Regions from separate parts of the Duganella hordei genome, predicted to be linked through region 2. Evidence: riboswitches for the same ligand, from Rfam matches in the RefSeq annotation. Region 2 holds a riboswitch; the other holds the start of a gene.

Region 1 (14,922 bases), on a different contig from region 2:
CCGAACGCGGCCAGCATGCAGTTGACGAAGCCTTGCATCAGGCCCCACGGCTGGGCGTGATGGATCACGCCGGGCCAGATCACCAGGCCCAGGCCCACGGCGATGATCAGGTACACGGTTCTCAGCATATACAGGCGTAACAACGATACTTGATGCATGGCGTGGCTCCTTAAAAAATGGATTACTCGACTTCCTTCAATACCTTCTCGACCTGCGCCAGCCGCGACTGGACGTCGGCCAGCGATGCGCCCATGGCCTTCAGCGCGGCTGCCGTTTCGGCCTGAGCGGCCGCCGATTTCTCGGCGATCTGCCGGTACTCTTCATCGTTCTCAAAACGCAGCCTGGCCTGCTTGACCGCAGCCAGCGCGCGCAGGCCGAAGACCGCGACGATGGCCGCCAGCGGCAGGGCCAGGGTTAACAAGTAGATGTGTTCGGACATGATGGCCTCTAGGTTTCAGTGTTGTTGGACAGGGTTTTCGCCGCCTCGGCGATCAAGGCCGGGGTCAGCTCGACGGCAAAGGCGTTCACTTCAAAATAGTTCAGCGCCTTGCCGTCGGTGGACAACTCCAGCTGGCTGGCGACCAGCCCCGCGTCCTGGAGCTTCTGCAGATGCAGGTGCAGCAAGGGCCGGCTGATGCCCAGCTCGCGCGCCATCTGGCTGACGTAGTTGCGTCCGCCCGCCGACAGCGCGGCGATGATGCGCAGCCGGTGCGGATTCGACAGCGCCGCCAGCATGGCCAGCAGCTGGTCTCCGGTGGGGGGTGGCGTTTTCGATTTCATATGTAAAGAATATCTGACAGGTGTCAGCATGTCAAACACTTTAGGCGAAAAAAAGCCCGGCGTGTGCCGGGCTTCGTGAGGAGCGGGTGATTTACTCGTAGTCGCTCATCGGCGCGCAGCCGCAGAACAGGTTGCGGTCGCCGTAGACGTTGTCGGCGCGGCCGACCGGCGGCCAGTACTTCTGCTTGCGCAGCGACGGCACAGGGTAGGCCGCCACTTCGCGGCTGTACTTGCGCTCCCAGACGTCGGCCGTCAACACCTCGGCCGTGTGCGGCGCGAACTTGAGCGGGTTGTCCAGCTTGTCGAATTCGCCGCTTTCAACCTTGGCGATCTCGCCGCGGATGGTGATCATGGCGTCGATGAAGCGGTCCATCTCGGCCTTCGATTCGCTCTCGGTCGGCTCGATCATCAGGGTGCCCGGCACCGGGAAGCTCATGGTCGGCGCGTGGAAGCCGAAGTCCATCAGGCGCTTGGCCACGTCCTCGTTGCTGATGCCGGTGGCATCCTGCAGCGGACGCAGGTCGATGATGCACTCGTGCGCCACCAGGCCGTCGTGGCCCGAGTACAGCACAGGGAAGTGCGGCGACAGGCGGCGCGCCATGTAGTTGGCGTTCAGGATCGCCGTCTCGGTGGCCGCGGTCAGGCCTTCGGCGCCCATCATCGCGATGTACATCCACGAAATCGGCAGGATGCTGGCCGAACCGTACGGCGCCGCGCTGACCGAGCCGATGCCGGCGTTGTCGCGGATATAGCCGTTCGAGCGCTGGTTGGGCAGGAACTTGGCCAGGTGCGCGCCGACGCCGATCGGGCCGACGCCAGGGCCGCCGCCGCCGTGCGGAATGCAGAAGGTCTTGTGCAGGTTCAGGTGCGACACGTCGCCGCCGAACGAGCCCGGCGCCGCGACGCCGACCAGCGCGTTCATGTTGGCGCCGTCGATGTAGACCTGGCCGCCGTGGCCGTGGACGATCTCGCACAGTTCCTGGATGCCTTCCTCGAACACGCCGTGGGTCGAAGGGTAGGTCACCATCACGCAGGCCAGGTTCTTCGAGTGCAGCTCGGCCTTGGCCTTCAGGTCGGCCAGGTCGACGTTGCCGCTGGCGTCGCAGGCGGTCACCACCACCTGCATGCCGACCATGTTGGCCGATGCCGGGTTGGTGCCGTGCGCCGACGACGGAATCAGGCAGATGTTGCGGTGGCCTTCGCCGCGCGAAGCGTGGTAGGCCTGGATCACCAGCAGGCCGGCGTACTCGCCCTGCGAACCGGCGTTGGGCTGCAGCGACACGGCCGCGTAGCCGGTCAGCGCGCACAGCATTTCTTCCAGCTGGGCGATCATCTCGCGGTAGCCGACGGTTTGCGCGTCCGGCGCGAACGGGTGGATGTTGGAGAACTCGGGCCAGGTGACCGGGATCATCTCGGACGTCGCGTTCAGCTTCATCGTGCACGAACCGAGCGGGATCATGGTGCGGTCCAGCGCCAGGTCCTTGTCGGCCAGGCTGCGCAGGTAGCGCAGCATTTCGGTTTCGGAGTGGTAGCGGTTGAACACCGGGTGCGTCAGGTAGTCGCTGGTGCGCGCCAGCGATTCCGGGAACGAGCGCGAAACAGCCGCTTCGACGGTGTCGAAGTCCGGGCCGTGGGCCGGACCGCCAACCGGATGCGCGAACACGGTCCACAGCAGCGCGATGTCTTCGCGGGTGGTGGTCTCGTCGAGCGACACGCCGACGTGCGAGGCGTCGATCACGCGCAGGTTGACGCCGTGCGAATGGGCCGACGCGTGCAGCTGCTCGGCGTTCTTGACGGCGACGGTCAGCGTGTCGAAGTAGCTGTCGTTGACGACGGTGTAGCCCAGCGTCTTCAGGTTGGACGCCAGCACGCCGGTGTAGCGGTGCACGCGCTTGGCGATCTGCTGCAGGCCTTTCGGGCCGTGGTAGACGGCGTACATCGACGCCATCACCGCCAGCAGCACCTGCGCGGTGCAGATGTTGGAGGTGGCTTTTTCGCGGCGGATGTGCTGTTCGCGGGTTTGCAGCGCCAGGCGGTAGGCCTTGTTACCCTGGGCGTCGATGGTGACGCCGACCAGGCGGCCGGACATGCTGCGCTTGAATTCGTCGCGCGTGGCCAGGTAGCCGGCGTGCGGGCCGCCAAAGCCCAGCGGCACGCCGAAGCGCTGGCTGTTGCCGACGACGACGTCGGCGCCCCATTCGCCCGGCGGCGTCAGCATGGTCAGCGCCAGCAGGTCGGCGGCGACCACCACCATCGTGCCCTTGGCCTTGATCGTGGCCACGTCGGCCGCGTAGTCGCGCACCGCGCCGTTGACGCCAGGGTACTGCAGCAGCACGCCGAAGGCTTCGCCGATGCCGGCCAGCTCGGCCGGATGGAAGCCGCGCACCTCGATGCCCAGCGGCTTGGCGCGGGTCTCGACCACTTCGCGGGTCTGCGGCAGCACGTCGTCGGCGACGTAGAACACGGCAGATTTCGATTTGCCCACGCGCTGCAGCAAGGTCATGGCCTCGGCGGCGGCGGTGCCTTCGTCCAGCATCGAGGCGTTGGCGATGCCCATGCCGGTCAGGTCGGTGACGGTTTGCTGGAAGTTCAGGATCGCTTCCAGGCGGCCCTGCGAAATCTCCGGCTGATAAGGCGTGTAGGCGGTGTACCAGGCCGGGTTCTCGAAGATGTTGCGCAGGATGACGCCCGGCGTCAGCGTGTTGTAGTAGCCCTGGCCGATCAGCGACTTGAGCACCTTGTTCTTCGAGGCGATCTTTTTCAGCTTGGTCAGCGCTTCCTGTTCCGGCATCGGCTGCGAGTACGCGCCCAGCGGCAGCGCGCCCTGGTTGCGGATGTTGGCGGGAACCAGGGCGTCGATCAGGGCGGCGCGCGAGGCGTAGCCGAGTACCGACAGCATGGCTTCCTGTTCGGCGGCGTCAGGGCCGATGTGGCGGGCGATGAAGGCGTCGCGGGCTTCGAGTTGGGTCAGGCTGGTGCGGGTCATGATATGGGGGCGGGGAGCTGAGTAAGTGAGCGGGGCGGCAAATCAGCCGCTGCCGTCATTCCCGCGCAAGCGGGAATGACGGTGCGGCGTGGCGGCGAAATTACGCTTCGGTGGTCTTGCCGTAGGCGGCGGCGTCCATCAGGCTGTTGATCGCTGCGGCGTCGGCCGGCTTGATCTTGAACAGCCAGGCGCTGTAGGCGTCGGTGTTGATCGATTCCGGCGCGCTGGCCACGTCTTCGTTGACGGCCACGACTTCGCCGGCGATCGGCGCGTAGATGTCGCTGGCCGCCTTGACCGATTCCACCACGGCCGCGTCGTCGCCGGCGCCGTAGGTGGTGCCCACTTTCGGCAGTTCGACGAAGACGATGTCGCCCAGCGCGTCCTGCGCGAACTCGGTGATGCCGACGGTGACGGTGCCGTCAGACTCAGCGCGTACCCATTCGTGGGATTCGGTGTACTTCAGGTCTGCAGGAATATTCATGTAAGGCTCCAGAGGGTAGGTGTCAGGGGTACTAATTTATACAGCAAGGATTTTACCGTTACGCACGAACGGCAGCTTGACGACGGACGCGGCCAGCTTCTTGTCGCGGATCTCGACGTGCACGGTGTCGCCGACGGCCACGCCGTTGGGCACGCGCGCCAGCGCGATGGCCTGCTGCATGGTCGGGCTGAAGGTGCCGCTGGTGATCTCGCCGACGGCGTCGGTGCCGGCCACGACGACCTTCTGGTGCGCGCGCAGCACGCCGCCTTTTTCACGCAGGATCAGGCCGACGAACTGGGCGTTCTGGCCCATCGCCTGCAGCGCGGCCTTGCCGATGAAGTCGCGCTCGGCGACCAGGTCGATGGTCCAGGCCAGGCCGGCGTCCAGCGGGTTGACGGTTTCGTCCATGTCCTGGCCGTACAGATTCATGCCCGCTTCCAGGCGCAAGGTGTCGCGCGCGCCCAGGCCGGCCGGCTTGACGCCCGCCGCGGCCAGCGCGTTCCACAGCTTCTCGGCCTGGTCGGCGGCGACGCCGATCTCGAAGCCGTCTTCGCCGGTGTAGCCGGTGCGGGCGATCATCGCCTCGCCGAACACAGGGCTCTGGGCGAAGGCCACGTTGAACGGCTTCATGTCGGCCGTGCCTTCCTTCGATTCCGGGATCACCTGCCACACCTTGGCGCGGGCGTTCGGGCCCTGCACGGCGATCAGGGCCATGGCGTTGGCGCCGTCTCTGCGCTGGGTGATGGTCAGGCCGCTGTTGGTGGCGGTGTTTTGCTGCTGCATCCAGGCCACGTCTTTTTCGGCGGTGCCGGCGTTGACCACCAGGCGGAACCAGCTCTCGTTGATGAAGTAGACGATCAGGTCGTCGATGACGAAGCCCTGCGGGTTGAGCATGCACGAGTACAGCGCCTTGCCCGACACCTGCAGCTTGTCGACGTTGTTGGCCAGCAGGCCGCGCAGGAAGGCGCGCGCGTTGTCGCCCTTGATGTCGACCACGCACATGTGGGCCACGTCGAACATGCCGACGTCGGTGCGCACGGCGTTGTGTTCCTCGATCTGCGAACCGTAGTTGACCGGCATGTCCCAGCCGCCGAAATCGACCATGCGGGCGCCGGCGGCGCGGTGGGCGTTGTTGAGTGGGGTAGCTTTGAGCGTCATGATTCCTCGGTCCAATTCGAATAGGGGTTAACAGAACATACAAGGAACGGCTAAAAAGCTGATTCCACAATGATCGCAGACCCCTCTGTCCTTGGTACCTGAGAGATTACGGAGAAATGGATCTCCGCGCGCCCCTTCGGTGGGCCGCCGGCATATGCCGCGGCCGCTCTCCAGAGTTGAGCCAAACTGGCCCCTTGATCGGTCCTTTTGCCTGAGAGTTTTTGGGTAGTGCCCCTTCGGCGGCTGCTCCGGCGAATTCGCCCGGCAACCCTCTCCCGATCAAGACTCGGGAATATATGTCAGAAGGGCGATATTGTCAATCTTGACGGCAACGGTGGCGGCAATGGCGGCAACAATACCCGCGCACGAATGAATGCAACAATAAGGCCGGCAAAACAACTATTTGCTAGAATAAACCACACCTATTCGAGAGCCCAGCCATGAGCCAAGATTCAACTACTTACGAGGGCCACGCGTGGTTCACCCTGTCCGGCGACGTCAACAGCGACATGGTGCGTCGCGTGTTCGACGCGGTCGCCGACATGACGGAGGACCGCATCACCACCGCCCATATCCTGATCCAGTCCAACGGCGGCTACGTCAGCGACGGCATCTGCCTGTACAACTACCTGAGCAAGCTGCCGATCCGCATCTGCACCTACAACGCCGGCGCGGTGGCCTCGATCGCGGTGATCCTGTTCCTGTCCGGCTCGGAGCGCTACGCCAGCGACACGGCGCGCTTCATGGTGCACAAATCGCACGCCAGCGCGCCGCACGGCGCCCGGCCGGACGCGCTGCGCATCATCGTCGAGGGCTTGCAGGCGGACGACGCCCGCACCGAGCAAATCCTGCGCGAGCACGTGCAGCTGACCGCCGAGCACTGGCGCATCCACGAATATTCCGATTTGCACCTGACGGCGTCCGAAGGCCTGGTGGTGGGGATGATCAATGAGGTGAAGGATTTCGCGCCGCCGCGCGGACAACGGGTGGCAAACATCTGATGCGGCGCCGGGGCTGGCGCCGCAGTGACCGCCGCTGGCCTCGCCGGCTTATTCAGCGGTCTTGATTACCGGAGCCGCCGGACTGTTTCTTGCCGTCGTTTTTGTGGCTTTGACGGCCGGCCTCCACGTGCTGCTCATGGGTGCCGCCCTGCGTGCCGCCGCTGCTGCCGCGCGATCCGCTGGACGAACCCTGGCCGCCGGACTGCTTGCTGCTGCCCTGGTTGGAGCCTTGTTTACTACCGCCACCTTTTTGATTCGAGTTCATTTTGATTCCTTTGCGAAAGTGAAAGAACGTACTCGCCGGATTCGCGCCGACACTTGAAATTCCGCCGCGTTTCAGGTGTGGCAATGATGCGTTTTCGTGTAGGGGATCGCTATCGGAATTCCTCTTGGTGGCGTGTAGGAGCATGCCTTGCTGCCCGCTTAAAATTCCTCCCACTCGGCCTGCTGCGCGGCGCCGCTATTTCCTTTTGCGCGCTTGCCGCCGGCCGCCGCCGGTGCGCCGGTGCGCACCTGCTTGCGGCGCTCGGCCGGCTTCGGCAACGCCCGCAACGGCTGCCGGACTTCCGCCGAGTCCGCCAGATCCACGGCCGGTTCGGCAAATTCGCCATCCGCAGCGCTGCCGCGCGCCGTCCGCCGCCCGCCTGGCGGCGCATGCCGCCCGGCGGGCGCGGCCTGCGCCGCGTCGCCATCAGGCACGGCAAACACCTCGATAGCCTTGCCCAGCTTGTCCGTCTCGCCGCGCATCGCCGCCGCGGCGGCGGCGGCCTGCTCGACCAGCGCGGCATTTTGCTGGGTTGCCTGGTCCATCGCCGCGATGGCCTGGTTGACCTGTTCCAGCCCGGTGGTCTGTTCGGCGCTGGCATCGGCGATCTCGCCGATCAGGCCGGTGACCCGCTTGACGCTGCCGACCACCTCGTCCATCGTATTGCGCGCCTGGTCGGCCAGCTGCGTGCCGCGCGCCACCTTGTCGACCGAATCGTCGATCAGCTGCTTGATCTCGCGCGCCGCCGCCGCGCTGCGCTGCGCCAGGTTGCGCACCTCGGACGCCACCACCGCGAAGCCGCGCCCCTGTTCGCCGGCGCGCGCCGCCTCGACCGCCGCGTTCAGCGCCAGGATATTGGTCTGGAAGGCGATGCCGTCGATCACGCCGATGATCTCGGCGATCTTCTTCGAGCTGTCGTTGATCGACGCCATGGTGCCGACCACCAGTTCCACGTCCGAGCCGCCGCGCACCGCCACGGCCGAGGCCGACAGGGCCAGCTGGTTGGCCTGCACCGCGTGATCGGCGTTTTGCTTGACGGTGGCTGTCAGCTGCTCCATCGCCGACGCGGTCTCCTCCAGCGACGCCGCCTGCTGCTCGGTGCGCGCCGACAGGTTCAGGTTGCCCTCGGCCATCTCCGCCGCCGCGCCGCCCAGCGCCCGCGCGCCGCCGCGCACCTGGCCGATGACCGCCAGCAGGCTGTCGTTCATATGCTGCATGGCCCGCAGCAGCTTGCCGGTTTCATTGTCCGACGTGACATCGATGCGGTTGCCCAGGTCGCCGTCGGCGATGCGCTGGGCCACCTGCATCGCCTGCCGCAGCGGCGTCGAGATCGAGCGCGCCAGCCACAGCGTCAGCAGCGCGCCGCCGAAGATCGCCGTGCCCAGCAGGCCGGCGGTGACCACCCGCGCGCCGCTGTACAGCTCGTCGGCCGCGCGGCCCGCCTGCTGGCTGCCGTCCATCTGCGCGGCCAGCAATTTGTCGAGCGTGCCGTTGAGCCCGTCCAGCAGCTGTTGCGAGCGGCCCTTCAGCAGCGCGCCGGCCTGCTCGCGGTTGCCGGCGGCAGCCAGCGCGACCAGCTTGTCATGCTCGGCGCCGAACTCGCCGCTCTGGCGCAGCAGTTCTGCAGTCGCCGCCGGCGAGTCGTCCAGCAGCCGCGCCAGCTGTCCGCTGTTGGCGCGCAGCGCGGTCATCGCGTCGGCCAGCTTGCTGTCGGCATCGGCGATACTGTCCTTGTCGGCGACCACCACATGCTGCAGCTTGCGTACTTCCTGCAGATCGTTGCGCAGCGACAGCACGGCTATCGTCCGCGGCAGCCATTTGCCGGATAATTCAGACGAGGCTTGGTCGATGGCGCTCATGCGCGACAAGGCGTTGACGCCAAGCAGCACGCTCAGACTGAGCACGGCGGCAAAAGCGGCCAGCAGCTTGCTGGACGTTTCCAGGTTATGTAAGAATTTCATGGTGATCCTTGGTGTCGGCGGAAGGCGGGAGGGGAGTTTGTTATGTTAAGGAAACCTCAACCTTGTCGTTTGAGTCGGGTCAACAGTGGCAAAAAAGTTGCTGAAAGTCAGGAAAATACGCAAAAAATCACACAGTCTTTCCATTCATGTATTGCCATGTGGAAATAATGTGCAAGAATGTGGTATCCCGATTGAATACGCCTGAGCAGGTCCGACCATGGTTGCAACTTCCACAACATCCGCAGTGCCGAAAAAGACGGTTTCGCCGCGGCATGCCTTGCTGGAAGAGTTGATCGGCATCGCCACCAAGCATGCCGGCGACCAATACCTGGAACTGGCCACCAAGCTGGCCGGCGCGCTGATCGACGCCACCGACGGCGACACCCGCGCCATGCAGCTGCGCATCCGGGCCGGCAACCAGCTGCGCAACCGCAATTTCGCCTTCCTGCACCTGGCCAGCGGCACGCTGGAAAAGGCGCTGCGGCGCGAGATCGCCGAACTGGCGCCGGCCGCCAAGGGCCAGCCGCGCGAGGCCGAGCAGCCGCTGTCGCTGGTGCCGTACGAGGAAATGGACAACAAGGTGGCGCTGGGCGGCGTCAGCAAGCCGTTCGAGACGCTGTACTCCGATCAGTTGCAGACGCTGAACGTGCGCCTGGCGTTTCTGCTGGACCGCGACATCCTGCGCGGCAGCCAGAATCCGTTCCGTCCCGAAGTGTTCCTGGTCGCGCTGCAGCAGGCCTGGACCGAGTTCGACACCGAGCCGGAAGCGGCGCCGCTGCTGCAGCCGTTCATCAAGCCCGGCATGTTCATCGAGCTGGGTCCGATGCTCGACGCGCTGAACCTGGCGTTGCAGAGCAAGGGTGTGCTGCCGGGATCGGTGGACGGCTACAAGGGCCGCAAGACCGACAAGTCCAAGGCCGCCGCGCCGTCGCGCGTGCGCGGCAACCAGGCGGCGCTGGCGCAGCAGTTGCGCCAGTTCTTCGCCTCCAGCGACGTGGCCGGCTCGGCCGCCGGCGAGATCGTCGACAACATCGCCGGCGGCTTGCTGGGCGTCGACCTGAGTATTCCCGATCTGCCGATGTCGGCGCTCAACGCCGGCGCCGCATGGGTGCCGAATGCCGCCGGACGCGGCGCGGCCGACGGCGTCGTCGCGGCGCCGGGCTTCGTCGCAGCGGCCGGCTCCCAAGCGGTCGCTGCTGGCGGCTTTGCGCCTGTCGGCGGAGCGATGCAAATGCCGGCCGGCGCCATGCCCGCCGGGGCGGTGCAGGGGGCGGGCGGCGTCTGGGTGCAGGGCCCGGCGCAAGGCTTCGTGCCGGGCTTGAGCAACGAGGACGCGCAGCGCCTGTCGCAGATCGGCGCCAAGCAGCCATTGCTGGCATACCTGGCCCAGCTGCAAAAAGCGGTTCCCTATGAATCCATCGGCACCCTGGGCGCGGTGGCCGGCGCGGCCTCCGTCCCGGGCGTGGCGGCCTCGCCGATGCCGGCCGTGAACGGCGCGCCGGCTGCGGCGGGCGATACGGCCGTTCCGGGCAATGTGTTCTACCTGCCCAACATCAAAGCCAGCATGCCGCAGGGCAGCTTGTCGCGCACCGATGAAAGCACGATAGACCTGCTGTCGGCGATATTCGACACTGTGTTCCGCGATCAAAACATCTCGCAGGAAATCCGCGACCTGATCCGCTTCCTGCAGATCCCGGTGCTGAAAGCTGCGCTGGTCGACAAGAATTTCTTCTTCCAGGAAGCCCACCCCGCGCGCCGCCTGATCGACCTGCTGTCGCGCATGGGCTGGGAGCAGCGCAAGGGGCCGGAAGACCCGCTGTTCCAGGCGATGCAGCGCAGCGTCGACCGCGTCGGCCGCGACTACGATCACGAACTGTCCGTCTTCACCGAGGCCGTCAACGAGCTGGAAGCGTCGATCCAGGCCGAAGAGCGCGCCGCCGCCACCGCCATCGCCGAGCCGATCGCCGCCGCGCTGAAGCAGGAAAAGATGTACGAAGCGGGCAAGCTGGCCAAGAACGCCGTGGCCTTGCGCATCGGCACCGGTGAAGTGATCGCCGTGGTCGAAGCCTTCCTTGAGCAGCGCTGGGTTTCGGTGCTGACCATCGCCTACAGCATCGAGGACGACAAGCCGGGCGCCGTCAACAACGCCACCAAGACCATGGACGACCTGATCTGGAGCGTGCGTCCCAAGCTCAACGCCGACGAGCGCAAGCAGCTGATCGCCAAGCTGCCCGGCCTGCTGTCGACGCTGAACAAATGGCTGGACGTCATCAAGTGGCAGGACGCCGACCGCCTGCAATTCTTTGCCGAGCTGGCCGAGTGCCACGCCTCCATCGTGCGTGCGCCGCTGGAGATGTCGGCGGAACGCCAGCTGGAGATTTCGATGCAGGTGGCCCAGCAGGCCGCCGAGCGCCGGCTGGAACTGCAAGCCAAGGCCGAAGCCGCGGCAAAGGCCGCCGAGGAAGCGCGCGCCCAGCAGCAGCCCGATCCGGAAGAGGAGGACGCCGCCATCGAAGTCGACAGCCTGGCGCGCGGCATGTGGCTGGAGTTCGAACAGGAAGACGGCGGCAGCCGCAAGGTCAAGCTGGCGTGGATCAGCCCGCTGCGCACGCTGTACATCTTCTCGACTGCGGAACGGCAGGAAGCGTTCTCGATGTCCGGCGAGCAGCTGGCCAAACGCTTCCGCGAGCAGACGGTGCAGGTGGTGCGCACCGAAGGCGTGGTTGCCGTCGCGCTGTCGCAAGCCCTGGCCCGCAACGCAGACAACGACGCCTCGATCGACCCGCCAGCCTCCGCCTTCGGCTGACGAAGGCCGTTCTTACTTCGAGTTGGTCAAGGTGAGCAGGGCGCCGCCCATGCCGACGAAAATGACGCCGGTGGTGCGCTTGGCCAGGCGGGTGCGGGCGATGCTTTGCTTGACGCTGCGCTTCAGCCACGACGCGCACGCCACGTAAAAGAAGTGGGACAGCAGCGTGCAGCTGGTGAAGGTCGACGTCAGCAGCAGGAAGCGCACCGGATCCACGTGATCCGGCGGCATGAATTGCGGGAACACGGCGGTGAAAAACAGGATCGCTTTCGGATTGCTCACCGCAACCAGCAGGCCGCTGCGGAAGGTGCTCAGCCGGCTGGCCTGGGCCGTCTCGGCCACGTCTTGCGCCGCCCCCGCCGTGGCGGCGGCCTGCGCCGTCTCGGTCACCAGTCGCGCGCCGCGCCAGGCCTTGATGCCCAGGTAAATCAGGTAAGCCGCACCGGCCACCTTCAACGCGGCGAAAGCCAGCGCCGACGTCTTCAGCAGCAGGCCCAGGCCCGCCACCGCCGTCGTCGCCACGATGAACACCCCCAGCGCATTGCCTGCCGAACTGTAGAAAGCCCGCCGCGCACCCATGGTGGTCGCGGTCGAGATCGCCATGAGCACGCCCGGTCCCGGGCTGAACGCCGCGGCCAGCGAAACCGATAAAAATAACAGCCAGGTCGAAACAGTCATTGCTAAACTCCCAAAAAGGTCAGGGTAGGCCGTTGCGGCCATGGGTGAGAAAACCGTCGCGCTCGCTCAAACGGTCGAACCAGGCATCGACCGACGCCAGGGCCGGTCGCTCCATCGGCACCGAGCGCCAACGGTTTGCCGACAGCCCCAGAACGACGTCGGCCAGCGTCAGTTGCCCGCCGCAGACAAAAGCACCGGTCTCCGCAAGTTGCGCATCGAGCATCCCCATCAAGCGGTTCCATTCCGCCGCACTGGCGGCGATGGCGGCCGCGTCGGCATGCTTCGGGCTGCGTCGCACCAGCGCCATGAAAGCGTAGCGCCAGGAATTGTTCAGCTCCGTGGCTTGCCAGTCCATCCACTTCTCCACTTGCGCGCGCGGCATCGCCGTCGCTGGCAGCAGGTCGGTGCGGCCATGCTTGTGCGCCAGATAACGGCAGATGGAGTTGGATTCCCACAGCGGCTGCCCGTCGTCGACAATGACGGGCACCATCGCGTTGGGATTCAATCTCAGGAAGTCCGGCGTGTCGGTCGGCAGGAAACCGCTGCCGTATTGTTCCAGGCGGTAGTCCAGGCCGATTTCCGCGCAGGTCCACAACACCTTACGGACATTGATGGAGGAGGATTTGCCAAGTATGGTGAGCATGGCAAGAGTATGCCACGCCCCGCAAATGGCTGCAGGCGGCCTCAAGCTTTCATTTCTGTCTATTGTTGCACGGCAATTTTAGTTAAAATGTGCCGGCATATGTTTTAATGATGGTGCAGTGCAAAAATAACGGATAGGCGATTAGATGATGATGTGGTGGCATGGCTTGAGCGTAGTGGGGAGTCTGGCGGTTACCGGACCGATCGGCGTGGCGATAACCGTATGGCTGATGGCCGGCAAGTCGTGGCGGCTGACGGCGGCCTGGGTCTTGCTGTTCGGCGTCGGCATGGCGCTGGTCGTGGTCACCAAGATCGCCTTTATCGGCTGGGGCGTCGGTGTCGAATCGGTGGAGTTTTCCGGTTTCAGCGGCCACGCGATGCGTGCCGCCGCAGTGTTCCCGGTCGCCTGTTTCCTGGCCTTCCGTTCGTCGCCGGTGCCGGCCCGGCAGCTGGCCACGCTGGCCGGCGTGCTGCTGGCCGTGCTGATCGCCATGTCGCGCGTGTACGTGCTGGCTCACTCGGTCTCCGAGGTGATCACCGGCTGCCTGCTCGGCCTTGCCGTGGCCGCCGTCTTCATCTGGTACGCCAGCACCGAGCATCACCTGGCGCTGAGCCGGGTGCTGGTGGTGCTGTGCATCCCGATTCTGCTGGTGGCGCCGCGCGTGGAGCCGGTGCCCGCAGAAATGTGGATCACCCAGGCCGCGCTGTTCCTGTCAGGCCATGACAAACCGTACACCCGCGCCATCTGGCGCGAACCGAACCGCGTGCCATGACGGGCCCACTGCGACGGTATGCGTTTTCGGCCAGATTTGATACGCAAAATGGTATTATTGTGAACTTTTCCAGCCCACACTCCAGATAACAACGTGCGTCTATCTTCCATCAAATTGTCGGGATTCAAATCATTCGTTGATCCCACCAATTTCCAGGTGCCGGGTCAGTTGGTTGGCGTGGTCGGTCCTAACGGTTGCGGCAAGTCGAACATCATCGATGCCGTGCGCTGGGTGCTGGGCGAGTCCAAGGCGTCCGAGCTGCGCGGCGAATCGATGCAGGACGTCATCTTCAACGGCTCCACCCACCGCAAGCCGGCCGGGCGGGCGTCGGTCGAGCTGGTGTTCGACAACAACGACGGCAAGGCCGCCGGCCAGTGGGGCCAGTACGCGGAAATCGCCGTCAAGCGCACGCTGACGCGCGACGGCACGTCGACCTATTACATCAACGGCCAGCCGGTGCGCCGGCGCGACATCCAGGACATCTTCCTGGGCACCGGCCTCGGCCCGCGCGCCTACGCGATCATCGGCCAGGGCATGATCAGCCGCATCATCGAGTCGCGCCCGGAAGAGCTGCGCGTGTTCCTTGAGGAGGCGGCCGGCGTCTCCAAGTACAAGGAACGCCGCCGGGAAACCGAGAACCGGCTGCACGACACCCGCGAAAACCTGCTGCGCGTGGACGACATCCTGCGCGAGCTGAATTCGAACCTGGAAAAGCTGGAAGGCCAGGCGGCCGTCGCCACCAAGTTCCACCAGCTGCAATCGGACCAGGAAGAAAAGCAGAAGCTGCTGTGGCTGCTGCGCAAGATCGAGGCCGAGACCGAGCAGAAGAAGTATTTCCGCGAGATGGAGCAGGCGCAGAACGACCTGGAGGAACAGACCGCCAAGCTGCGCAACGTCGAGCTGTCGCTGGAGCAGATGCGCCAGGCGCACTTCGCCGCCGGCGACCGTCTGCACACCGCGCAGGGCAGCCTGTACCAGACCAACGCCGAAATCGGCAGCCTGGAAGCGCAGATCAAGTTCGTCATCGAATCGCGCAGCCGCCTGCAGGCGCAGCTGGCCGCGCTGACCGCGCAGCGCGACCAGTGGCAGCACCAGGCCACCGAATACGGCGGCCAGATCGAGGAAGCGGAATTCACACTGGAAGAGCTGTCGGCCAAGGTCGAGCAATCGCAGATGATGGCCGAGCAAAAGGCCGAGTCGCTGCCGATGCTGGAGCAGGTGTGGCGCGAGGCGCAGGTCAAGAGCACCGAGTCGCGCGCCCGCATCATGCAGGCGCAGCAGCAGCTGGAACTGGAATCGGCGCACCAGCGCAACGCCAACAACATCCTCAACGGCCTGGCCGTGCGGCGCGAACGCCTGCAGCAGGAAAAGAGCGGCTTGAGCATGCCCGA
Region 2 (14,922 bases):
GCTCAGGTCCGCGCTCAGGTAGCGCATGCCGCGGCTCAGCGTGCGCACCGCCGCCAGCAACTGGTCGGCCGGGCAGCTTTGCAGCAGGTAGCCGTGCACCCCCGCCATCATCGCGGTGCGCACTTCCCATTCGCGTTCGAGCTGGGTGACGATCAGCACGCGGGCGCGGTGCTCCTGGTGCGGCGCGTCGGCGCAGCGGCGCATGTGTTCCAGCGCGCCCCTGTGGTCGAGTATGAGGACGTCGGCCTGCGCGATGTCGTGCACCACCTGCATGTCGGCGTTGTCGCCCAACAGCGCGGCCAGGCCGGCGCTGACGATGGCGTCGCAGTGGGCGATCTGCACGCGTGTCCTGGTATCGAATTGCATCTGGTTCCTCCCGAAGATTGGCTATGCTGTACAGAAGATTAATCTTTTCCGCCGCCGTTGCCACGCCCCGATACGGGGGCTGTCCACTACCTAGATGGGGGTATGGCAGAAAGCATGCGTTTGTGTCATGCTGGCGCCTCCGAGCAAGATTTTTTGAGAGCGCCATGAACACGGCCCAAACCACGCCGATCACTGTACTGAGCGTTGACGATCATCCAATGTTCCGCGAGGGCATCGCCAGCGTCATCGCCGACGAAGACGACATGCGCCTGGTGGCCGAGGCCACCAATGGCCGCCAGGCCATCGACTGCTATCGCCAGCTGCTGCCCGATGTGACCTTGATGGACATCCAGATGCCGGACATGAATGGTATCGATGCCACTATCGCCATCCGCAAGGAATTTCCCAATGCCCGCATCGTGGTGCTGACCACCTACGAGGGCGACGTGCTGGCCCAGCGCGCGATCGCCGCCGGTGCCGCCGGTTATCTGCTGAAAAGCATGCTGCGCAAGGAGTTGCTGGCGACGGTGCGCTGCGTGCATGAAGGCCGCCGCAGCATCCCGGCGGTGGTGGCCAGCGGCATCGCCGAGCATTGGCACGAGAGCTCCCTGAGCAAGCGGGAAACCGAGGTGCTGCAGCTGGTGGCCGGAGGCCAGAGCAACAAGCGCATCGGCATGCACCTGTCGATTTCGGAAGAGACGGTCAAGGTGCACATGAAGAGCATCCTGGCCAAGCTGAACGCCAGCGACCGCACCCACGCGGTGACGATGGCGATCGAACGCGGCATCATCGATTTGCACGCCTGCGGCCTGGGGTTTTAAGCGGCGTCCTTCGACAGCCACTCCTGCACGCGGCGCAGTGCGCCGGGGCGGCGTTTGTGGCTGTAGACCCGGGCCGCCGGCGCCTTCAGCCGCACCGCCGTACCCATGCCGGGCTGGCTCCACAACTCCAGTTCCGCGCCGATCTGGGCGGCGCGTTCGCGCATGCCGGTCAGGCCCCAGTGGCCGGGACGCGCGCCAGTCCGCAGCACCTGCGGGTCCATGCCGCCACCGTTGTCGCGCACCTGCAGCGTCAATTCGTCGTCGCCGTATCCCAGTTCCAGTTCGATGCGTTCCGCGTCGGCGTGGCGGAAGGCGTTGAGCAGCGCTTCGCGGCCGATGCCGTACAAATGCTCGCCGGCCGCCTCGTGCAGCCTGGCCGGCTGGCCGGTGACGATCAGCGCGAAGCCGGCCGCGTGTTCCTCGCGCAGCGATTGTCCCAGCTCGCCGAACATGCGCTGCAAGTCGGCCGCGTACCGGTGCAGGCTGCGCAGGCCGCTGACCTGGTTGCGGCCCTCGATCAGCACCTGGTCGGCCTGGTTGAGGATTTTTTCCGCCAGCGGGCGCGCCTCGCCGTCGGACGGCAGGCGCTTGAGCAGCGTCTGGAAGCGCAGCATCAGGCCTTGCACGCTTTGCAGGAAGGTGTCGTGCAATGCGCGGGCGATGCGTTCGCGCTCGTCGGCGCGGGCTTCGATGCGCTGCTGCAGCTGGCGCGTGACCTGGCGCACGCGCAGCCGGTACAGCAGCGACAGCACCACCACCAGCACCAGCGCGCACAGCGCCTTGAACCACGCGGTCTGCGCGAATGTCGGCGGGATCGTGAAATCGAGGCCGGCCTCGCGCTCGTTCCAGACACCGTCCTCGTTGGCGGCCATCACGCGGAAGCGGTAGCTGCCCGCTTCCAGGTTGGTGTAGAAGGCCTGGCGGCGGGTGCCGGGGTCCTGCCAGTCGAGATCGACGCCGTCGAGCCGGTAGCGGAAGCGCACCCGCTCGGGAATGCTCAGGCTCAGCGCCGTGAAGTCGATGCGCAGGCTGTTGGCGGACTTCGGCAGCACCAGTCCGGGCAGCGGCGCGTAATGCCGGTCGCCGACGGCCACGCCCAGCACCATCACCGGCGGCGGCACGCGGTTGCGGGCGATGTGGGACGGATCGATCCAGCTGATCTGGTTGGCGGTGGCCAGCCACAGCAGGCCGTCGTCCGACTGCACCATCGACGGCATCGGCCGTAGCTGCGAGGCGGCGCCGGTCAGGCCGTCGTGGGCGTCGAAGCGTTCGAAGTCGACTTCGTAGTCCGGCTTCTGCTTGAAGCGCGCCAGTTCGGCCGGATCGATGCGGCTCAAGCCGTCGGCGCCGAACAGCCACAGTTCGCCGCCGGACGTGCGCGCGATGCCGGACACGCCGCGGAACGGCTCGCCCTTGCGCCCGCGCAGCATGGTGAAGCGCTTGCCGTCGAACCAGGCCACGCCGCGTTCGCCGCCGGCCCACAACTGGCCGTCGTGCTGGTGCAGACTGAGCACCGGGCCGGTTTCCAGGCCCTGGTCGCCGTTGAACAGCGTCACGCGCTGGCCGTCGATGCGGGCGATCTGGCTGCGGATGTAGCCGGCCCAGACCACGCCGTCGGCGCCGCTGGCCAGCGCGTGCGGGAAGCGCCCGGGCAGGCCGGGGAGCGCGCCGTTGCCGGTCCACACGCCGTTCTTCAGCAGGTACAGGCCGGCGCGCACCACCGACACCCACAGGCCGCCATCGCGCGCACGCGCCATGGCCTGCACTTCGTAGCCTTGCGCCTCCGGCGGCAGCGGGTAGCGCGCAGCCGGCTGGCCATTTCCGCCCATGCGCCAGACCTCGTTCTGGTTGCCGGCCCAGAGCACGCCGTCGGGATCGCGGTAGAGCGCGGAGATGGCCTGTTTCAATGGCTGGCCGCGCTGGCCGTCGGAAGCCAGCGCGCGCAGCGGGCCGACGCGTTCGCCGGCCCAGACGCCGCCGCCAGGACCGGGAGCGATGGCCGGGTGGTCGAAATCGGAGGACAGCGGCAGCGACTGCAAGCGGTTGCGGCGGAAGCGGTCGACGCCTGCCGCCGTGCCTATCCAGACGTTGCCTTCGCGGTCCTGCAGAAAGCTTTGCGGCAGGCCGCCGCTCAGGCCGCGCTCCGGCGTCAGCACCTGGCCGGGCTCGTTCAGGTGGCCGGCGGCGCGCCGTTCCACGCCGCCGGTGCGGAACAGCCACATGCCGCCATCGCGGTCGAAATGCAGGTTGTTGGCCAGCAGCGCAGGGTGGGCCGCCGGCTTGCCGGACACCGCCTCGGGCGCCATCTTGTAATAACTGTCGACCGTGTCGCCGGCCCACACGGAGCCGTCCGGCGCCTCGACCAGGTTGGCCAGGTCGCCGCGCGGCCAGGCCGGCCGGAACGATGCGTCGGCGCCGGCGCGGCTGTAGACGCCGCCCTGCATCGCCACCCACTGCCGGCCACTGCGGTCGAACAGGATCTGGCGCGCGCGGCGCGACGGCAGTCCGGCGGCGGCGCCGATGGCGTCGAAGCGGCGGGCGCCGGCGGCGAGGCGCGCCAGCCCGTCGCGTGTGGCGGCCCAGATGCTGCCGTCCGGCGCGCGCGCGATGTGGCTGACGGTGCCGCCGGGCAGGCCCTGGCTTTCGGTGTAGTGCTGGACCTGGCCTTGATGGAAATAACTGACGCCGCCGCCCATGCGGTAGCCGACCCACAGTCCGCCTTCGGGCGGCGCGTACAGCGCCATGACGTTGGAGGAGAGCAGCGAATGGCCTTCGACGCTGTCCATGCGCTCGTAGCGCTTGCCGTCAAAGCGGAACAGGCCGGTGGAGGCGGCCAGCCACAGCCAGCCGTCGGCGCCTTGCGCCAGCGCGAGCACGTCGACCGGGCCGTTTTCTATCGCACCCCATGCGGTATGGGTGTACTGTTCCAGCAGGCGTGGCCGGGCCGTGGGCTCGGCTTGCGCCTGGGCCGACCACAGCGCGAGGCTGCACAGCACAGAACACAGCAATGAGGGGGCGGACATGGGGAAGCTCCGGGTAAGCTACAGATTAAGTAACAGTGGCTTGCCGGCAGTTTAACACTTTATGGTAACGCTTCCATCGGTATTTTTACTGAGGTTTTGCTGAAATACCCCTGCAATAAGAGAGGGGCGCCGGCGGTGGCTGGAAGGTACTCTTATGCTTTAAAGGAGTCGAACCATGAAACTGTATATTGTGTCGTTGGCGGTGGGGCTGTTGGTCGGATTGATCTACGGGTTTTTGAATGTCCGTTCGCCGGCGCCGCCGGTGATCGCGCTGGTCGGCCTGCTGGGCATCCTGGTGGGCGAGCAGTTGCCGCCGCTGTTGCGCCAGCTGTGGCGGCCGGAGGCGGCCAAGGTGTCGTGGCTGGAAGACCAGGTCAAGCCGCATTGCTTCGGCCAGCTGCCGGCCGCGCAAAAGTCCGATGAAACCAAGGGGAATGCATAATGGAAAGTCCTGACCTGATCCTGCACCGGGGGCTGTTCACCACGCTCGACCGCGGCAACCCGCACGCCGAGGCGGTGGCCATCAAGGACGGCCGCTTCACCCACGTGGGGCGCGCCAACGAGATCATGGCGCTGGCCGGTCCGGCCACCAGGGTCATCGACCTGCAAGGCAAGCGCGTGCTGCCCGGCCTGATCGACAACCACTGCCACATCATACGCGGCGGGCTGAACTTCAACCTGGAGCTGCGCTGGGACGGCGTGCGCAGCCTGGCCGACGCGATGGCCATGCTGAAGGCGCAGGTGGCGATCACGCCGGCGCCGCAGTGGGTGCGCGTGGTGGGCGGCTTCACCGAACACCAGTTCGCCGAAAAACGCCTGCCGACCATCGCCGAGCTGAACGCCGTGGCGCCGGATACGCCGGTGTTCATCCTGCACCTGTACGACCGCGCGCTGTTGAACGGCGCCGCGCTGCGCGCCGTGGGCTACACCAAGGACACGCCGGAACCGCACGGCGGCGAGATCCTGCGCGACGGCGCCGGCAATCCGACCGGCCTGCTGCTGGCCAAGCCCAACGCCGCCATCCTGTACCAGACCTTGGCCAAGGGACCCAAGCTGCCGCTGGAATACCAGCTCAACTCGACCCGCCACTTCATGCGCGAACTGAACCGCCTCGGCGTGACCGGCGCCATCGACGCCGGCGGCGGTTTCCAGAATTATCCCGAGGACTACCAGGTGATCCAGCAGCTGTCGGATGCCGGGCAGTTGACGATACGCCTGGCCTACAACCTGTTCACGCAAAAGCCGCAGCAGGAGAAGGAAGACTTCCTGAACTGGACCCAGGCCGTCAAGTACCAGCAGGGCGACGACTACTTCCGCCACAACGGCGCCGGTGAAATGCTGACCTTCTCGGCGGCCGACTTCGAGGATTTCCGCCAGCCGCGCCCGGACATGGCGGGCAATATGGAGGACGACCTGGACGGCGTGATCCGCGTGCTGGCGCAGAACCGCTGGCCGTGGCGCATGCACGCGACCTACGACGAGACCATCAGCCGCGCGCTGGACGTGTTCGAGCGCGTCAACCAGGAGATTCCGCTGACGGGCCTGAACTGGTTCTTCGACCACGCCGAGACGATCTCCGACCAGTCGATCGACCGCATCGCAGCGCTGGGCGGCGGCGTCGCCGTGCAGCACCGCATGGCCTATCAGGGCGAGTACTTCGTCGAGCGCTACGGCCACGGCGCGGCCGAGGCCACGCCGCCGGTCAAGAAGATACTGGAGGCCGGCGTCAAGGTCTCCGCCGGCACCGACGCCACGCGGGTGGCTTCGTACAATCCCTGGGTGTCGCTGTCGTGGCTGATCACCGGCAAGACGGTCGGCGGCATGCAGCTGTACCCGCGCGCCAATTGCCTGGACCGCGAAACGGCGCTGCGCATGTGGACCGAGAACACCACCTGGTTCTCGAACGAGGTCGGCAAGAAGGGCCGCATCGAAGCGGGCCAGCTAGCCGACCTGATCGTGCCGGACAAGGATTTTTATGCCTGTGCCGAAAGCGAGATCGCCGACATGTCGTCGCGCCTGACCATCGTAGGCGGCAAGATCGTCTACGCGGCCGGCGAGTTCGCCGGCTACGACCAGGCGCCGCCGCCGGCGATGCCGGACTGGTCGCCGGTGCGGCGCTTCGGCGGCTATGCCGGCTGGGGCGAGCAGATCGGCAACAACCGCGCGGCGTTGAAGGAGCTGGAGCAGCGCAAGCAGCAGCAACAGCAATTGCGGCAGCAGCAGGCCGCCTGCGGCTGCGCGCACCAGTGCAACGTCCACGGCCACCAGCATGCCACGGCCTGGACCAGCAAGTTGCCGATCGCCGACCTGAAGGGCTTCTGGGGCGCGCTGGGTTGCGCCTGCTGGGCCGTTTAACCACCACTACCGTCATTCCCGCGCAGGCGGGAATCCATGCTGAATATATTTCGTCAGCGTTCTATGGGTTCCCGCCTGCGCGGGAACGACGTGCTAACACGGAGCTATACCTGATGAATCTGAAGAATCGCCTATCCTCACCCTGGATACGCTGGATCTGCCTGCTGCTGTTGTGCTCGGCCTACCTGCAGGGCGGCATCAACAAGCTGACCGACTTCGGCGCCGCCGTGGGCGAGATGCAGCACTTCGGCCTGTCGCCGGCCGGGCCGATGGCCGCGCTGGTGATCGCCGGCGAGCTGGCCGCCTCGGCGATGATACTGACCGGCTTTTACCGCTGGCTGGGCGCCGGCTTCCTCGGCGCCTTCACACTGATGGCGACCTTCGTCGCCAATCGTTTCTGGGAAATGGCGGGCATGGAGCGCTTCATGGCCGCCAACAGCTTCTTCGAGCATCTCGGCCTGACCGGCGCCTTCCTGCTGGTGGCCTGGCTCGACCTGCAGAAAGGCGCAGATGGAACGCGGTGACTCCAGACAAAGCGCCGCGCTGGGCTTCCTGGCCGGCTACGTCGACACGCTGGGCTTCATCGGCCTGTTCGGCCTGTTCACGGCCCACGTGACGGGCAACTTCGTGCTGATCGGCCGCGCCATGGCGACGCCGTCGCACGATGTGCTGATCAAGCTGCTGGTGTTCCCGGTGTTCATCCTGTTCGTCGCGTTCGGGCGGCTGATGATATTGCACTGGGAGCGTTCCGGCGCCCGCCAGTTGCGCAACAGCTTCCTGCTGCAGCTGGCGCTGATGGCGGCCACCGTCGTCTGCGCGTGGCGGGCGTCGCCGATGCTGGACGCGGCCGCGCCGTTGACGCTGCTGACCGGCATGCTGTGCGCGGGCGCGATGGCGGTGCAAAACACCTACGGCAAGCTGTTGTTGGGGAAGGTGGCGGCCACCACGGTGATGACTGGTAACGTGACGCAGCTGGTCATCGACCTGGTCGACACGCTGCGCGGCGACGCCGAGGCGCGGGCGCGCCTGAAGAAGCTGGTCTGGCCGGTGCTGGCGTTTTGCGTCGGCTGCATCAGCGGCGCGCTGGCCTATATCGCGGTCGGCTTCAACGGCCTGCTGCTGCCGTGCGCTATCCTGCTATGGCTGGCCAGCACCGCCAGCGATTAAATCGTGATGATGCCGCGCTTGAGGGCGATGGTGACGGCGTGCGTGCGGTCGTTGGCGGCCAGCTTGGCCAGCACGTTCTTCATGTGCGCCTTCACCGTTTCTTCCGAAATCAACAACTGCTCGGCGATGCGGCGGTTGGAGTGGCCGGTGGCGACATGATTCAACACTTCCGTCTCGCGCGCGCTCAGCGGACCCTGACCCATGTGCTGCGCCAGCTCCATCGCGATCTCCGGCGGAATGCGGCGCTGGCCCTGGTGCACGCCGCGTATGGTGTCCAGTAATTCCTTGCGCAGGGTGCTTTTCAATAAAAATCCTGCGGCGCCGCCTTGCACGGCGCGCAGGATCTGCGCGTCCGCCTTGTAGGTGGTCAGCATGACGACGCGCGCGTTCGCGTGCTCGCGGCGGATTTCCTGCAGCGCCTCGACGCCGCACATCTCCGGCATGGCGATATCCATGATGGTGACGTCGGGCCGCAGGGCCGCGTAGCGCTCGACCGCGTCGCGACCGTTGCCGGCCTCGCCAGCCACGCGCATGTCGGCCTGGCTGGAGATGGCTTCGACCAAACCCATGCGCAGCAAGGGATGGTCGTCTACTACAAGGACGTTGATGGGAGATGAAATGGTGCTCATCCCCGCATTATGACGGTATTCGCTGACACTTGCCTGACTGGTGGACTCTAGCGCAGCTGGCTGTAATTCACCGGCACCCACTGGAACGACGCCTGGCCGGCGCCGCGCACATGGCCCAGCCCCGGGAACGGCAGGTGGGTGGCGCCGATCAGTGTGCCGTCCTTGGCTGCGGCCTGGAAGGTTTGCTTGCGGGCGAGGGCGGCGGTCTTCTGGTCGCTGTCGAAGCCGATCGTCACTTCCGGATGGTCGAATTGCACGGCACCCACGTGTATCAGGTCGCCGACCAGCAGCAGCTTCTTGCCCTTGCTCTCAACCAGGTAGTTGACGTGGCCCGGCGTGTGGCCGTAGCTGGTGACGACGCGGATGCCGGGTGTGACTTCGGCGGCGCCGCTGAACGGTTGCAGGTGCTTGGTGGCGACGTACGGCGTCAGCGAGGCGATCGCGCCCTGGAAGAAGCCCTTGCTGTCGGCGGACGCCTTGTCCAGGTTGACCTGGCTCAGCCAGAAGTCGGTGTCGTGCTTGTCGGCGTGGACGACGGCGTTGGGGAAGGCCGCCTTGCCGTTGGCGGCGAGGCCGCCGACATGGTCCGGATGCAGGTGGGTCAGCAGTACTTCATCGACCTGCTCGGGCTGATAGCCTGAAGCTTTCAGGTTGGCCAGCAGCTTGCCCAGCGTCGGGCCGAACAGGCCGCCGGCGCCGGTGTCGATCAGCACCAGCTTGCCGCCGGTGTTGACCAGGTAGGCGGTGACGGAGGTCTCGGTCGGGCTGCCGATGTAGGCGTTCTTCAGCGCCAGATCGGTCTTGGCGGCCGGCTGCTGCAACAGCTGGTTCATCGGCAGGTCGACGGTGCCGTCGCTGATGGCGGTCACTTCAAAGTCGCCCAGCATGATGCGGAAAAAGCCCGGGGCATTGGTGCCGGCCATCGGCGCGGCGGCCATGGCTGGGGCTGTGGCGACGAAGGCGAGGGCGGCTGCGATTGTGCTCAGTTTCATGATTCTTTTCCTTAAGAAGTTTTGATGGAATGAAGTATGCAGCTTTGCAAAAAATGGCACAATATGGATTAATGCAAAATGTCTTTGCAATATCTGCAAAAGGAAAGTCATGATCGATACCCTGCGTTGCCTGGTTGCCGTGGTGGATAGCGGCAGCCTGTCGCGCGCCGCCATTGAGCTGGGAATGGCGGTGTCCTCGGTTTCGCGCAAGCTCGACGCGCTGGAGGCCGAACTGGGATCGCGCCTGCTGTTGCGCGGCTCCCGCCAGGTGATACTGACCGATGCCGGCAACCGCTTCCTGCCGCGCGCCCGCAACATCCTTGCAGAACTGGCCGACGGCAAGGCCGCCGTGCAGGAGATGGACAGCGAGCCGCGCGGCCTGCTGACGGTGACCGCGCCCGCCGCCTTCGGGCGGCTGCATGTGGCGGGAGCGGTGGCGCAGTTTCTGCAGCGCTATCCGAAGATGGAAGTGGAGCTTCACGTCAGCGACGATATCGTCGATCTCGGCGCGCAGCGTGTCGACGTGGCGGTCAGGGTGGGCGTGCTGCCGGACAGCAGCCTGGTGGCGACGCGGCTGGTGACGCAGCACCGCGTGGTCAGCGCCAGTCCGGCCTATCTGGAGCGGCACGGCTGGCCGCAGTCTCCGGTCGATCTGCTGAAGCACCAGTGTCTCAGTGTCATGGGGCGCACCATGCCGAGCGGCTGGTGGCGGTTCGAGGGCGTCAACCAGGGGCAGCCGCTGGCGGTCAAGGGCAATTTGCGTTGCGACGATACGGATTCGCTGCTGCACGCGGCCATCGCCGGCGGCGGCATCGTGCATCTGGCGAACTGGCTGGTCAGCGACGCGATCGTGGCCGGCCAGCTGGTGCCGGTGTTTCCGATGATCCGGCTGGCGCCAGGCGGCGAACGCCAGCGGCGCGATCCGAGCGAATCGGCGGTGCACGCCGTGCACCTGCCGGGCCGCTCCAACCAGGCCAAGGCACAGCTGTTCGTACGTTATTTACGGGAGTATTTCGGCGATCCGCCGTATTGGGATGTTGCGATGATGGCTGCCGGGGCGGGCGAGCGCCGCGCCCCGTGAGGACTGCCTAATCTCAGTGAATTAATCCCAGTCGCCGCCACCACCGCCGCTGTCGCCGCCACTGCTGCCGCCGCCATCGTCCCAGCCGCCGCTGGTGCCGAAGTCGTTGCCGCCCATGTCGTCGCGGCGCAGCAGTTCATCACGCGACGGATCGTCGTAGACAATGTCGTTACGCGGCTGGTCGTGGTTGCCCGACGAGCCGTGGTCGCCGGTGAACTGGCGCGCAATCGCTTCGCCTGCCACGATACCCGCGCCAACCGCGGCGCCGGTCGCCAGGCCGCCCATGATGCGCGAACCCATGCCGCTGCCTTGCGGCTGGCCATAGCCGGGGCCATAACCCTGCTGCGGATAGCCGCCCTGCGGTGGGTAGCCGCCGGGTGCGTAGCCAGGCGCCTGGCCGCTTGGATCAAAGCCGGCAGGACCGTTGGCTTGCGCGTTACGGCGCGACATGAAGCGCGTCGCCAGCCAGATAAAGCCCAGCAGGCCGCCGCCAAGGATCAGGATGGTGCCCCATGGCATGCCGCTGCTTGGGCTGTTGTTATAGCCGCCGCTGCTGTAGCCGGCATTGCTGTTGCGCGGCTGTTGCTGGCTGTAATTGGCCTTGGGCTTCTGGCCGTCCGCCAGCAGTGCGCGCAACTTGGCCACCGCGCTTGGATTCACTTTCGGCAGGCCGGGTGCCAGGCGTTCAGCCGTCGCCAGCTCACCTTGCGCGGCGGCGAACTGGCCTTGCTTGGCCAACAACTCCGCTTCGACAAAGTGCGCCGTGGCGCTGTTTGGATGCGCTTTGAGGACCTGGTCCATCAATGCCTGCGCTTCGGTGTATTTGCCCGCTTCGGCCGCTACATAGACCTCGTGGATCGTAGGCTCGGCCGCAAACACCGGCGTCGCCAGCGCCAGGGCGCTCGCCAGCAGGGTCATACGTGCGATAGATTTTGCCGTCATGTCAGATCTCCTTGTAGGGACAGGCTCAAGATGATGGCAGTTTACGCCATTTTCAAGGCTTGCGCGGTGCGCTGGCCCACGTTGGAGCAGGCAGCGCCCAGGGCGGACAGTACCGTTTCGGCAATAATGTCCGCCGTGGCGGCCGACAAGGTCCAGCCCAGGTGGCCGTGGCCTGTGTTGTAGAACACTGTCGGCGCCTTGCCGCGGCCCACGCGCGGCATCAGGTCCGGCGTCATCGGGCGCAGGCCGGCCCACGGCGTCACGTTGCGGGTGCTGACGCCGGGGAAGCATTGCTGCACCCAGTTCAGCAATGGCGCGATGCGGTCGGCGCGGATGTCGCGGTTGAAACCGTTGAATTCGGCCGAACCGGCCACGCGGAAGCGGTCTTCGCCCAGGCGGCTGCAGACCAGCTTGGTGGCGTCGTCGAGCAGGCTGACGTTGGGCGCGGCCGCCTGGCTGGCGGCATCGTCCAGGTGCACGGTGATCGAATAGCCCTTGACCGGATAGACGTTGACGTGATCGCCCAGCATGGACGCCATTGCGCGGCTGGCGGTGCCGGCGCAGACCACCACCGCGTCGTAGCGGCTGGTGTCGTCGCCGCCTTCCTGCTCGACGGTGACAGTGGCGCCGGTGGCGTCGGCATGCATGGCGGTCACGCGCTGGCCGAAGCGCAGCTCGACGCCGAGGCGCTGCGCGGCCTGGGCCAGGCCGGTGGTGAACTTGTGGATGTCGCCGGAGCTGTCGCTTTCGGTGTAGTGGCCGCCGTAGTACTGGCCGGCCAGCGTCGGCTCGATGGCGCGCATCTCCTCGGGGGTGACGGCGCGGCGCGGCAGGCCGCCCAGTGCCAGCAGCTTCGATACTTCAGCCGCGCGCTCGAAGCCTTCGCGGTTGCGGTAGATGTGCAGGATGCCTTCGCGCTTGAGGTCGAAGTCTATGCCTTCCTCGTCGGCCCAGCTGAACAGATGCTGGCGCGCGGCCACGGCCAGTTTGGCGGTGGCGATGGTGTTGTCGCGGTAGTGCGGGATGGCGGCGATGAATTCGGCAAACCACGACAGCTTGTGCCAGCTGGGCTTGGGATTGACCAGCAGCGGCGCGTCGTTCTTCAGCATCCACTTCAAGCCTTTGACGATGGTGCCGCTGTGGTTCCAGACCTCGGCGTTGGAGGCGGACAGCTGGCCGCCGTTGGCGAACGAGGTTTCCATCGCCGCGTAGCGATGGCGTTCCAGCAGCGTGACCTTGAAGCCGCGCTTGGCGAGTGCGTAAGCGGTGGTGACGCCGGTGATGCCGCCGCCGATGATAGCTATGGTTTTCATGAGGGTAAAGCTCCAGCACGTCAAGGGGAATGGTCGATGCGCGACATGCGCAGGGACACCCCCTCTGTTCTGGACCTGAGAGATTCACAACGACCGTGGGTAGCGACGCTGCTTGCTCCTTCGGTGCGCCGGGTGACGTCTGTCCGGCTGCTCTTCAGAGTTTGAATGCGGTATCGGTCCTTTTGCCTGAGAGTTTCCGGGGCGGTTGCTCCTTCGGCGCTGTGCGGGTGGGTTCCTGGACAGGCTCTCCCGATACTGCGTTGGCTCGTGGCCATTTTGCAAAGGGGTAGCTTACAACAAAAGCAGGGGGCGTCAAACGATTATTTTTTGCGAGGCCGTCCGCTCGGGATCTGACCTCAAAGATTACGAAAGGCGACAGGCGGCTTCCGCCCCTTTATAGTTAGTCCGTCTCGTTTTTCTCAACACTAGAAAGATCAATGGTGTTGTGATTGGAAGGCGGGACATGCACCTGCGGACCACGAATATTCCGCCCCAAACATCCGATGTTCGCCGCTTTAGCTTCGGCTCCGCAGGTGCGCTTGTGTTCGAAAACGAATACTCAGGGTTTGCCGTCCGACCGGCTCGCTATATTGCCTTCGAAGAGCACAAGCATGCATGATCCCATTGATCATCCTAGCACTTCGGAGGTGTCTGATGAACCATTTCGACGAGGCGTGTTTCACCGTCTACATAGGCATTGACTGGGCCGATGCAAAGCATGATTTCTGCTTGCAGGAAGCCGGCAGCACCCAACGAGAGTTTGGAGTCTTTTCAAGCCAGGCTGCGAACATTGACGAGTGGGTTAGCAACTTGCATCGGCGCTACGGCGGCAAGATCGCCATCGGTCTAGAACTGACGAAAGGGCCGTTGGTCTACGCGCTGCAAAAGTACGATTTTCTCGTATTGTTTCCGATTAATCCGGCAACACTGGCCAAGTACCGTCAGGCGTTTAAGCCGAGCCGCGCAAAAGACGACCCCACGGATGCCGAACTAGCGCTAGATTTATTGTTACGTCATCCAGAGCGCTTTAAGCCTATCGAGCCGCAGAGTCCGGCAATGCGGGCACTGCTGAGTTTCGTCGAACGGCGCCGCGAACTCATTGGTGACAAGACCCGGTTTACCAATCGCCTCACCAATACACTTAAGCAGTATTATCCTCAAGTTCTGGAATGGTTTGACCACCATGACACCATTTTGTTCTGTGATTTCATCACACGTTGGCCGACCTTGGAAAAAGCTCAGGGCGCGCGCCCAGCAACTCTCGATAGGTTCTTCAAGCAGCATAACGCCAGACGTGCATCGGTAATTGACGCGAGGATGGCGGCGATTAACGCCGCGAGACCATTGACGCGGGACGTGGCGATCATTGCTCCGCATCTGCTGGAAACACTGGTGTTGATTGAACAAATCAAAGTCGCGTTAAAGGCCATCGAACGCTTCGACGATGCCATTGCCCGTCTGGCCCCAACCCTGCCGGATTTTGAATTATTCGCGGCCTTGCCAGGAGCAGGTCCCACACTGGCGCCGCGACTCCTGGTGGCGTTTGGCGAGCAACGCGAACGATTCGCTTCCGCGAAGGAGTTGCAGCAATACTCAGGTGTGGCACCAGTGACTGAGCGAAGTGGGAAGAAAAGCTGGGTGCACTGGCGATGGCAGTGCCCGACCTTTGTTCGCCAGACATTTGTTGAGTGGGCAGGCCAGACCATCAACAAGTCGGACTGGGCAGGCAGCTACTATCGACAACAGCGTGCCAAGGGAAGTTCCTACCAAGCGACTGTACGAGCTTTAGCCTTCAAATGGGTACGCATACTTTTCCGTTGCTGGCAGAACCGCGTGCCCTACGATGAAGCAAGGTACATGGCAAAACTGCGGCAGAAAGGCTCTGCCCTCGGCAATTCAACTGCGCCTGCGGCTTGACGGAGCACCTCAGGGCGTGATGCTGACCTTCGCATTTATTAATGAATTCGCCGTAGCGGAACCACGATTGGGCTTTGTCAGTTATTCGTCCATCCAGCTAGGAACCAATATTCTTGAAGCGCGTGGATACATCTTTTTGCCAATTTTGACGGAGCGGCGAGTGGTCGGCTGTAATAACACTCTCATAGGTGGGCGCATCAACAATTTTAAGAAGTTCTTCAGCACTCCCCCCAGTTTTAAATATCTGTCCTCGCTGAGGGCGCACCGAACAGCTCCATCCAACTATGATTTCGTATCGCTCATTTTCGGGCAGTAG

The links. Region 2 has a riboswitch for glycine ahead of ABWW33_RS27330 (D-amino acid dehydrogenase). Riboswitches for the same ligand answer to the same signal wherever they lie in the genome.
Region 1: linked by a shared signal. The riboswitch ahead of gcvT (glycine cleavage system aminomethyltransferase GcvT) and the one ahead of ABWW33_RS27330 (D-amino acid dehydrogenase) in region 2 are both predicted to bind glycine.

What each region holds. Positions count from the first base shown of each region.
Region 1 is NZ_BPWI01000016.1:48,376-63,297, forward strand. Features, by position in the region: gene ABWW33_RS26825 (hypothetical protein) at 1-158, opposite strand, end outside; gene ABWW33_RS26830 (hypothetical protein) at 182-439, opposite strand; gene ABWW33_RS26835 (ArsR/SmtB family transcription factor) at 448-780, opposite strand; gene gcvP (aminomethyl-transferring glycine dehydrogenase) at 872-3,766, opposite strand; gene gcvH (glycine cleavage system protein GcvH) at 3,867-4,247, opposite strand; gene gcvT (glycine cleavage system aminomethyltransferase GcvT) at 4,284-5,405, opposite strand; glycine riboswitch at 5,481-5,589, opposite strand; glycine riboswitch at 5,595-5,693, opposite strand; gene ABWW33_RS26855 (ATP-dependent Clp protease proteolytic subunit) at 5,846-6,406, shown strand; gene ABWW33_RS26860 (hypothetical protein) at 6,459-6,671, opposite strand; gene ABWW33_RS26865 (methyl-accepting chemotaxis protein) at 6,830-8,632, opposite strand; gene ABWW33_RS26870 (DUF1631 family protein) at 8,850-11,438, shown strand; gene ABWW33_RS26875 (LysE family translocator) at 11,451-12,116, opposite strand; gene ABWW33_RS26880 (glutathione S-transferase family protein) at 12,136-12,759, opposite strand; gene ABWW33_RS26885 (phosphatase PAP2 family protein) at 12,905-13,531, shown strand; gene smc (chromosome segregation protein SMC) at 13,625-14,922, shown strand, end outside.
Region 2 is NZ_BPWI01000017.1:1,214-16,135, reverse strand. Features, by position in the region: gene ABWW33_RS27385 (response regulator transcription factor) at 1-366, opposite strand, end outside; gene ABWW33_RS27380 (response regulator) at 531-1,187, shown strand; gene ABWW33_RS27375 (sensor histidine kinase) at 1,184-4,210, opposite strand; gene ABWW33_RS27370 (XapX domain-containing protein) at 4,386-4,652, shown strand; gene ABWW33_RS27365 (amidohydrolase) at 4,652-6,565, shown strand; gene ABWW33_RS27360 (DoxX family protein) at 6,679-7,089, shown strand; gene ABWW33_RS27355 (YoaK family protein) at 7,076-7,732, shown strand; gene ABWW33_RS27350 (response regulator) at 7,729-8,361, opposite strand; gene ABWW33_RS27345 (MBL fold metallo-hydrolase) at 8,409-9,353, opposite strand; gene ABWW33_RS27340 (LysR family transcriptional regulator) at 9,463-10,434, shown strand; gene ABWW33_RS27335 (tetratricopeptide repeat protein) at 10,456-11,376, opposite strand; gene ABWW33_RS27330 (D-amino acid dehydrogenase) at 11,418-12,689, opposite strand; glycine riboswitch at 12,744-12,846, opposite strand; glycine riboswitch at 12,854-12,951, opposite strand; gene ABWW33_RS27325 (IS110 family RNA-guided transposase) at 13,344-14,606, shown strand; gene ABWW33_RS27320 (hypothetical protein) at 14,704-14,922, opposite strand, start outside.